One region of the Streptomyces sp. 11-1-2 genome, then DNA from elsewhere that is predicted to be linked to it. Evidence: riboswitches for the same ligand, from Rfam matches in the RefSeq annotation. Region 1 holds a riboswitch; the other holds the start of a gene.
What was found. A riboswitch is a leader RNA that binds a small molecule or an ion and turns the genes downstream of it on or off. The one in region 1 is predicted to bind glycine.
Positions count from the first base shown of each region.

Region 2: another riboswitch for glycine. It lies ahead of gcvP (aminomethyl-transferring glycine dehydrogenase); the one in region 1 lies ahead of gcvT (glycine cleavage system aminomethyltransferase GcvT).

Region 1 is NZ_CP022545.1:7,580,840-7,584,217, reverse strand. Features, by position in the region: gene CGL27_RS32700 (AAA family ATPase) at 36-734, opposite strand; glycine riboswitch at 904-1,014, shown strand; gene gcvT (glycine cleavage system aminomethyltransferase GcvT) at 1,184-2,311, shown strand; gene gcvH (glycine cleavage system protein GcvH) at 2,560-2,940, shown strand; gene glyA (serine hydroxymethyltransferase) at 2,966-3,378, shown strand, end outside.
Region 2 is NZ_CP022545.1:10,482,949-10,486,326, forward strand. Features, by position in the region: gene CGL27_RS44870 (DNA polymerase IV) at 1-496, shown strand, start outside; gene CGL27_RS44880 (PRC-barrel domain-containing protein) at 472-789, opposite strand; glycine riboswitch at 914-1,011, shown strand; gene gcvP (aminomethyl-transferring glycine dehydrogenase) at 1,202-3,378, shown strand, end outside.

The DNA.
Region 1 (3,378 bases):
CCCCTCCTGTGCGGGACTCAATTCTGGTGCGGGGCTCACTCGAAGGAGATGCAGCGCAGCTCGCTCGCGGTCGAGCGGTCCAGCAGCACCGCCGAGGCGCACCCCTCCGGCGGCCGCCCCTCCTCCATCCCCGCGATCAGCCGCCGCATCGCGCGCCGATGCCGGCCGAAGGCATAGCCGGAGACCCCGCGGCCACGGGCGGCCTGGCCCTCCAGGGCCATCGTGGCGTCCACGTCCAGCAGCACCATGTGGAGGCTGCGGCCCCGGCGCCGCACGTCCCGGGCCAGCCAGCGGCGGACCCACGGCAGCGCGCCGCAGTCGTGCACCACGACGCTCACATCCGAGCGCAGCGCCCGGCGCAGCCCGGCGTAGTGGGCGTACCGGACCAGCGGGCGGTAGAGCGCGTACGGCAGCCAGCCGGGCATCCGGCGCTCCCACGCCTCCCGGGTGTTCTGCGAGTCCACCCGGATGACGACCGCGCCCGTCCCGTCCAGGAGGGGCACCGTCCGATTGATCAGCGTGCTCTTGCCGGCGCCCGGCAGCCCGGAGGCGACCAGCACGTCCCCCACCGGAAAGCGCAGCTCACGCGGGTCCGCGCCGCCGCCTCGCGGCTGGCCGCGCAGGTCGTGCACCGCGATGCGCCGCCCCGGGACGGCCGTCGACCCGGAGGGGACGCGGCCACGCCGTGCCGGCAGGAGCCTTTGCGCGGTCTCGTATGTTCCCTGCCCATGCACCGTGATCGTCCTCCCAGGTCGGTCAACGCTGCTCGTACCCGCAGAGTGTCAAGAAAAGGTAATGTCCATCAAGGCTGCCTCTGCCCGATCCGGCCGGAGCCGCCCCGATCGGGGCTTCCTTTCTCGGCCACACATGCGATGATGTCCGCGCAACTCCATACCGGCCGCTTGAATCCGCGCGGGAGAGTCCTTGGCCACCGGCAGTCGTGCCGGGTGTCCAGGGCGCCGAAGGAGCAAGTCCTCCCTTGAATCTCTCAGGCCCCGATACCGCGTGGACGAGGCAGATCTGAAAAGCGAGCCGCGGGCGCGGCTCCACCCAAGGTGCAAGCCGGGCCCCTTACGGGCGTCACGGCGAACCTCTCAGGTTCCGATGACAGATGGGGAGGACGCACGCGTCCTTGTCGTACGTCCTCGCCGTCGCGCGACCCCGATCTCCTGGAGCCTGAATCGTGACCGACGCCCCGCCCACCCCACGCCGCACCGCGCTGGACGCACGGCACCGTGCGCTCGGCGCCACCATGACCGACTTCGCCGGCTGGGACATGCCGCTGCGCTACGGCAGCGAGCGCGACGAGCACACCGCGGTGCGCACCCGCGCCGGGCTTTTCGATCTCTCCCACATGGGTGAGATCTCTCTCATCGGTTCGCAGGCCGGAGAGGCCCTGGATCACGCACTGGTCGGCCGGCTGTCCGCGCTCGCCGTGGGCCGCGCCCGCTACACCATGATCTGCGACGACGAGGGCGGCATCCTGGACGACCTGATCGTCTACCGCCTCGGGGACGAGGAGTTCCTGGTCGTGGCCAACGCCTCCAACGCCCAGGTGGTACTGGACGCGCTGACCGAGCGGGCCGCCGGTTTCGAGGCGACCGTAAGGGACGACCGCGACGCCTATGCGCTGATCGCCGTCCAGGGGCCCGAGTCCCCCGGGATCCTGGGGAGCCTGACCGACGCCGACCTGGAGGGGCTCAAGTACTACGCCGGACTGCCGGACACCGTCGCGGGCGTCCCCGCCATGATCGCCCGCACCGGCTACACGGGCGAGGACGGCTTCGAGCTGTTCCTGGCGCCGGACGACGCCGTGCGGGTCTGGGAGGCGCTGACCGAGGCGGGGGCCCCGGTGGGCCTGGTGCCCTGCGGTCTGTCCTGCCGGGACACCCTGCGTCTCGAGGCGGGCATGCCGCTGTACGGGAATGAGCTGACCACCGACACCACCCCCTTCGACGCGGGGCTCGGCCGGGTGGTGAAGTTCGACAAACCGGGCGACTTCGTCGGCCGCCAGGCCCTGGAGGCCGCCTCCCGCGAGGCGGACACCGTCAGCCCCCGCGCCCTGGTCGGCCTGGTCGCCGAGGGCCGCCGGGTGCCGCGCGCCGGATACGCCGTGGTGGCCGCCGACGGCTCACAGGTCGGCCAGGTCACCTCGGGCGCACCCTCGCCGACGCTGGGCAAGCCGATCGCGATGGCGTACGTGGACCCGGAGTACGCGAAGCCCGGCACCGAGGGAGTCTCGGTGGACATCCGGGGCACCCGGGAGCCGTACGAGGTCGTGGCGCTCCCCTTCTACCGCCGCGAGCGCTGAGCGGTCCCGCCGCAACGCGTCACGCCCCACCGGCGCCATCACATGGACCGGCACGGCGTCCACCGTCGCCGCATCCACCGGCGCCACATGGCGCCGGCACCGCATCCACAGGCGTCACACCCCGCTGGCGCCGCACCCACCGGCGTCACCGCTGGCACCGCACCCACGGCACCGCACCCACCGGCGTCGCGTCCCACCAGCTAAGACCCGTTTCCCAAGCACTCCCCCGTATCCAGGAGAATCGGACCATGAGCAACCCCCAGCAGCTGCGCTACAGCAAGGAGCACGAGTGGCTGTCGGCCGCCGACGAGGACGGCGTGTCGACGATCGGCATCACCGAATTCGCGGCCAACGCGCTCGGCGATGTCGTCTATGTCCAGCTCCCGGACGTCGGCTCCGCCGTCACCGCCGGTGAAACCTGCGGTGAGCTGGAGTCCACCAAGTCGGTCAGCGACCTGTACTCGCCGGTCTCCGGTGAGGTCACCGAGATCAACGAGGACGTGGTGAACGATCCGGCGCTGGTGAATTCCGCCCCCTTCGAGGGCGGCTGGCTGTTCAAGGTGCGGGTGACGGGCGAGCCGGAGGAGCTGCTCTCCGCCGACGCGTACACCGCCTTCGCCGAAAACTGACCCTCCTCTTCCGATCGGGACCCTGATGTCGCTTCTCAACAGCTCCCTGCACGAGCTCGACCCGGATGTCGCCGCCGCCGTCGACGCCGAACTCCACCGCCAGCAGTCCACCCTGGAGATGATCGCCTCGGAGAACTTCGCTCCGGCGGCGGTCATGGAGGCCCAGGGCTCGGTCCTGACCAACAAGTACGCCGAGGGCTACCCCGGCCGCCGCTACTACGGCGGCTGCGAGCACGTCGATGTGGTCGAGCAGATCGCCATCGACCGGGTGAAGGAGCTCTTCGGCGCCGAGGCGGCGAACGTCCAGCCGCATTCGGGCGCCCAGGCCAACGCGGCCGCGATGTTCGCCCTGCTCTCCCCCGGCGACACCATCCTGGGGCTGAACCTGGCGCACGGCGGCCATCTGACCCACGGCATGAAGATCAACTTCTCCGGCAA
Region 2 (3,378 bases), 2.9 Mb from region 1:
TGTGGCCGGGGAGGCGGGTTCGGACCTGGACCCGGTCCCGGGAGTGGCCCGGGAAGCGGTCACGAACCCGGACCTGGACGCGGACCCGGCCGCGGAGGAGGTCGCAGGCTCGGCCCCGGAAGACGCCGCTGGCCCGGAGCCCGATGTGGCCCGGGAGGCGGTCACGGACCTGGCCGTAGAGGGGACTACGGGCCGGGAGGGGACCACGGGCATGACCCCGGGGGAGGCCATAGCCCCGGATCCAGAGCAGATCGAGGGCCCGGATGACCTGGCCGCGAGACCAGGCGGCCTGGCCGCGGGCCCGGATGGGCTGGCCCCAGGACCGGGTGGCGGACCCGAGCAGGGTCAGGCCCCAGGCCAGATGCAGGGCCACGGCCTGGGCCGCGAGCAGCTCCCGGGCCACATGCAGGGCCACATGCAGCCCCCGGCCCCAGGCCAGGGCCAGGGCCAGCCCCAGCCTCAGGGGCAAGGTCAGCCCGTGACGTCCAGTCCGTAGTGGTGGTAGAGCTGCAACTCCTGTTCGGGGGAGAGGTGGCGGCCGACTCCGAAGTCCGGGGCGTCCTTGATCAGCGCCCGGTCGTACGGCACCCGCAGGGTGTCGCCGACGACCTCGCTCGGTTCGAGCGGTACGAAGACGTCCCGGCTGAACAGCCCGGTGCGTACCGCCGCCCATTCGGGCTCGCCGGTCGCGTCGTCGAGATAGACCTCGTCCACGGTGCCGATCTTGGAGCCCTCGCGGTCGAATGCCTTGCGGCCGATCAGGGTCCGCGGGTCGATATCGGTCTGCACGCTCTCTCCCACAGGTGGCAAGTGACCATTGATACCTACAAAAAGCCACATCGCCGCGCTCGGCCACTCGAACGCCGGCGACCGTCCCCCACGGTAGAACCGCTGGTACGCTGACTGTGGCTGTAAACCCCGTGCGGGAGAGTCCTCCGCCGACGCTGTCGGAGGCGCCGAAGGAGCAAACCCTCCCCGGAATCTCTCAGGCACACGTACCGTGCGGGTGAGGTCACTCTGGAAAGCAGGGCGGGCCACGGGCGAGCAGAGCTCCGGAACCCCTCCTCACCGACGGTGAAAACCGGTCAGGCGGTATGTGGCCGGTGAAGCTCTCAGGTTGAGATGACAGAGGGGGAGGCCGTCCGGGCACCCGCGCCGTGGTGCCCCTCGCCGGTCGTTACAGACCAGGAGGCCCCCGCAGATGACCGCCAATCGCATCGCACTCTCCGACTTGGAACGCGGTACTCCGTTCGAGCAGCGCCATATCGGCCCCGACGGCGAGGCGCAGGCCAAGATGCTCGCCCAGGTCGGCTTCGGCTCGCTGGACGAGCTCACCGAGGCCGCCGTACCGGAGGTCATAAAGAGCACCGAGGCGCTGCATGCCCTGCCCCCGGCCCGCAGTGAGCCGGAGGTCATCGCCGAGCTGCGCGGACTCGCCGACCGCAACCAGGTGCTGCCGTCGATGATCGGCCTCGGCTACTACGGCACCCACACCCCGCCGGTGATCCTGCGCAATGTGCTGGAGAACCCTGCCTGGTACACCGCGTACACGCCCTACCAGCCGGAGATCTCCCAGGGCCGGCTCGAGGCCCTGCTCAACTTCCAGACGGTCGTCGCCGATCTGACCGGGCTGCCCACGGCCGGCTCCTCGCTGCTGGACGAGGCCACCGCGGCCGCCGAGGCGATGGCGCTGTCGCGGCGTGTCGGCAAGGTCAAGGAGGGCGTCTTCCTGGTCGACGTCGACTGCCTGCCGCAGACCGTCGCGGTCCTGCGGACCCGCGCCGAGCCGACCGGTGTCGAGGTCGTCGTCGCCGATCTGGCCGAGGGCATTCCGGACGAGATCGCCGAGCGCGGGGTCTTCGGTGTGCTGCTGCAGTACCCGGGCGCCTCCGGCGTGGTGCGCGATCCGCGCCCGGTCATCGAGCGCGCTCATGAGCTGGGCGCCGTCGTCACTGTCGCCGCCGATCTGCTCGCGCTCACCCTGCTCACCTCGCCCGGTGAGCTGGGCGCGGACATCGCGGTGGGCAACAGCCAGCGGTTCGGCGTCCCGATGGGCTTCGGCGGACCGCACGCCGGTTTCATGGCGGTGCGCGACGCCTACGCCCGCAACCTTCCCGGCCGGCTGGTCGGGGTCTCCGTGGACGCCGACGGCGACAAGGCGTACCGGCTGGCGCTGCAGACCCGTGAGCAGCACATCCGCCGGGAGAAGGCCACCAGCAACATCTGCACCGCCCAGGTGCTGCTGGCCGTGATGGCCGGGATGTACGCCGTCTACCACGGCCCGGACGGGCTCGCGGCGATCGCCCGCCGCACCCACCGCTACGCCTCCGTGCTCGCCGAGGGGCTGCGGGCCGGCGGTGTCGAGGTGGTGCACGGCGCGTTCTTCGACACCCTCACCGCACGGGTGCCGGGCCGGGCCGCCGAGGTCGTCGCCGCGGGCCGGGAGGCCGGGGTCAACCTTCGCCTGACCGACGCCGACCACGTCGGCATCGCCTGCGACGAGACCACCGCCCGTGCGCAGCTTGCGGCCGTGTGGTCCGCCTTCGGAGTGGACGGCGGAAACGGCGACGCCGCCGGGATCCCCGGCGTCGACGAGCTGGACGCCGCGGCGCCGGACGCGCTGCCCGCGGCCCTGCTGCGCCACGACGGCTATCTGGCCCACCCGGTCTTCCACCAGCACCGCTCCGAGACGGCGATGCTGCGCTATCTGCGGCGGCTGGCCGACCGGGACTACGCCCTGGACCGGGGCATGATCCCGCTCGGCTCCTGCACCATGAAGCTCAACGCGACCACCGAGATGGAGCCGGTCACCTGGCCCGAGTTCGGCGCGCTGCACCCCTTCGCACCGGCCGAGCAGGCCCAGGGCTATCTGACCCTGATCCGTGAGCTGGAGGAGCGGCTGGCCGAGGTCACCGGCTATGACAAGGTCTCCCTGCAGCCGAACGCCGGATCCCAGGGCGAGCTCGCCGGGCTGCTCGCGGTGCGCGCCTACCACCGGGCCAACGGGGACACCCGGCGCACCGTCTGCCTGATCCCGTCCTCCGCGCACGGCACCAACGCCGCCAGCGCCGTGATGGCCGGCATGAAGGTCGTCGTGGTCAAGACCGGTGAGGACGGCGAGATCGACACCGGCGACCTGCGCGCCAAGATCGAGAAGCACGGTGCCGAACTGGCCGTGCTGATGGTCACCTACCCCTCCACCCACGGTGTGTTCGAGGGGCACATCACCGAGATCTGCGCGGCCGTGCACGACGCGGGCGGCCAGGTCTACGTGGACGGCGCCAACCTCAACGCGCTGGTCGGGCTCGCCGAGCCGGGCCGGTTCGGCGGCGATGTCTCGCATCTGAACCTGCACAAGACCTTCTGCATCCCGCACGG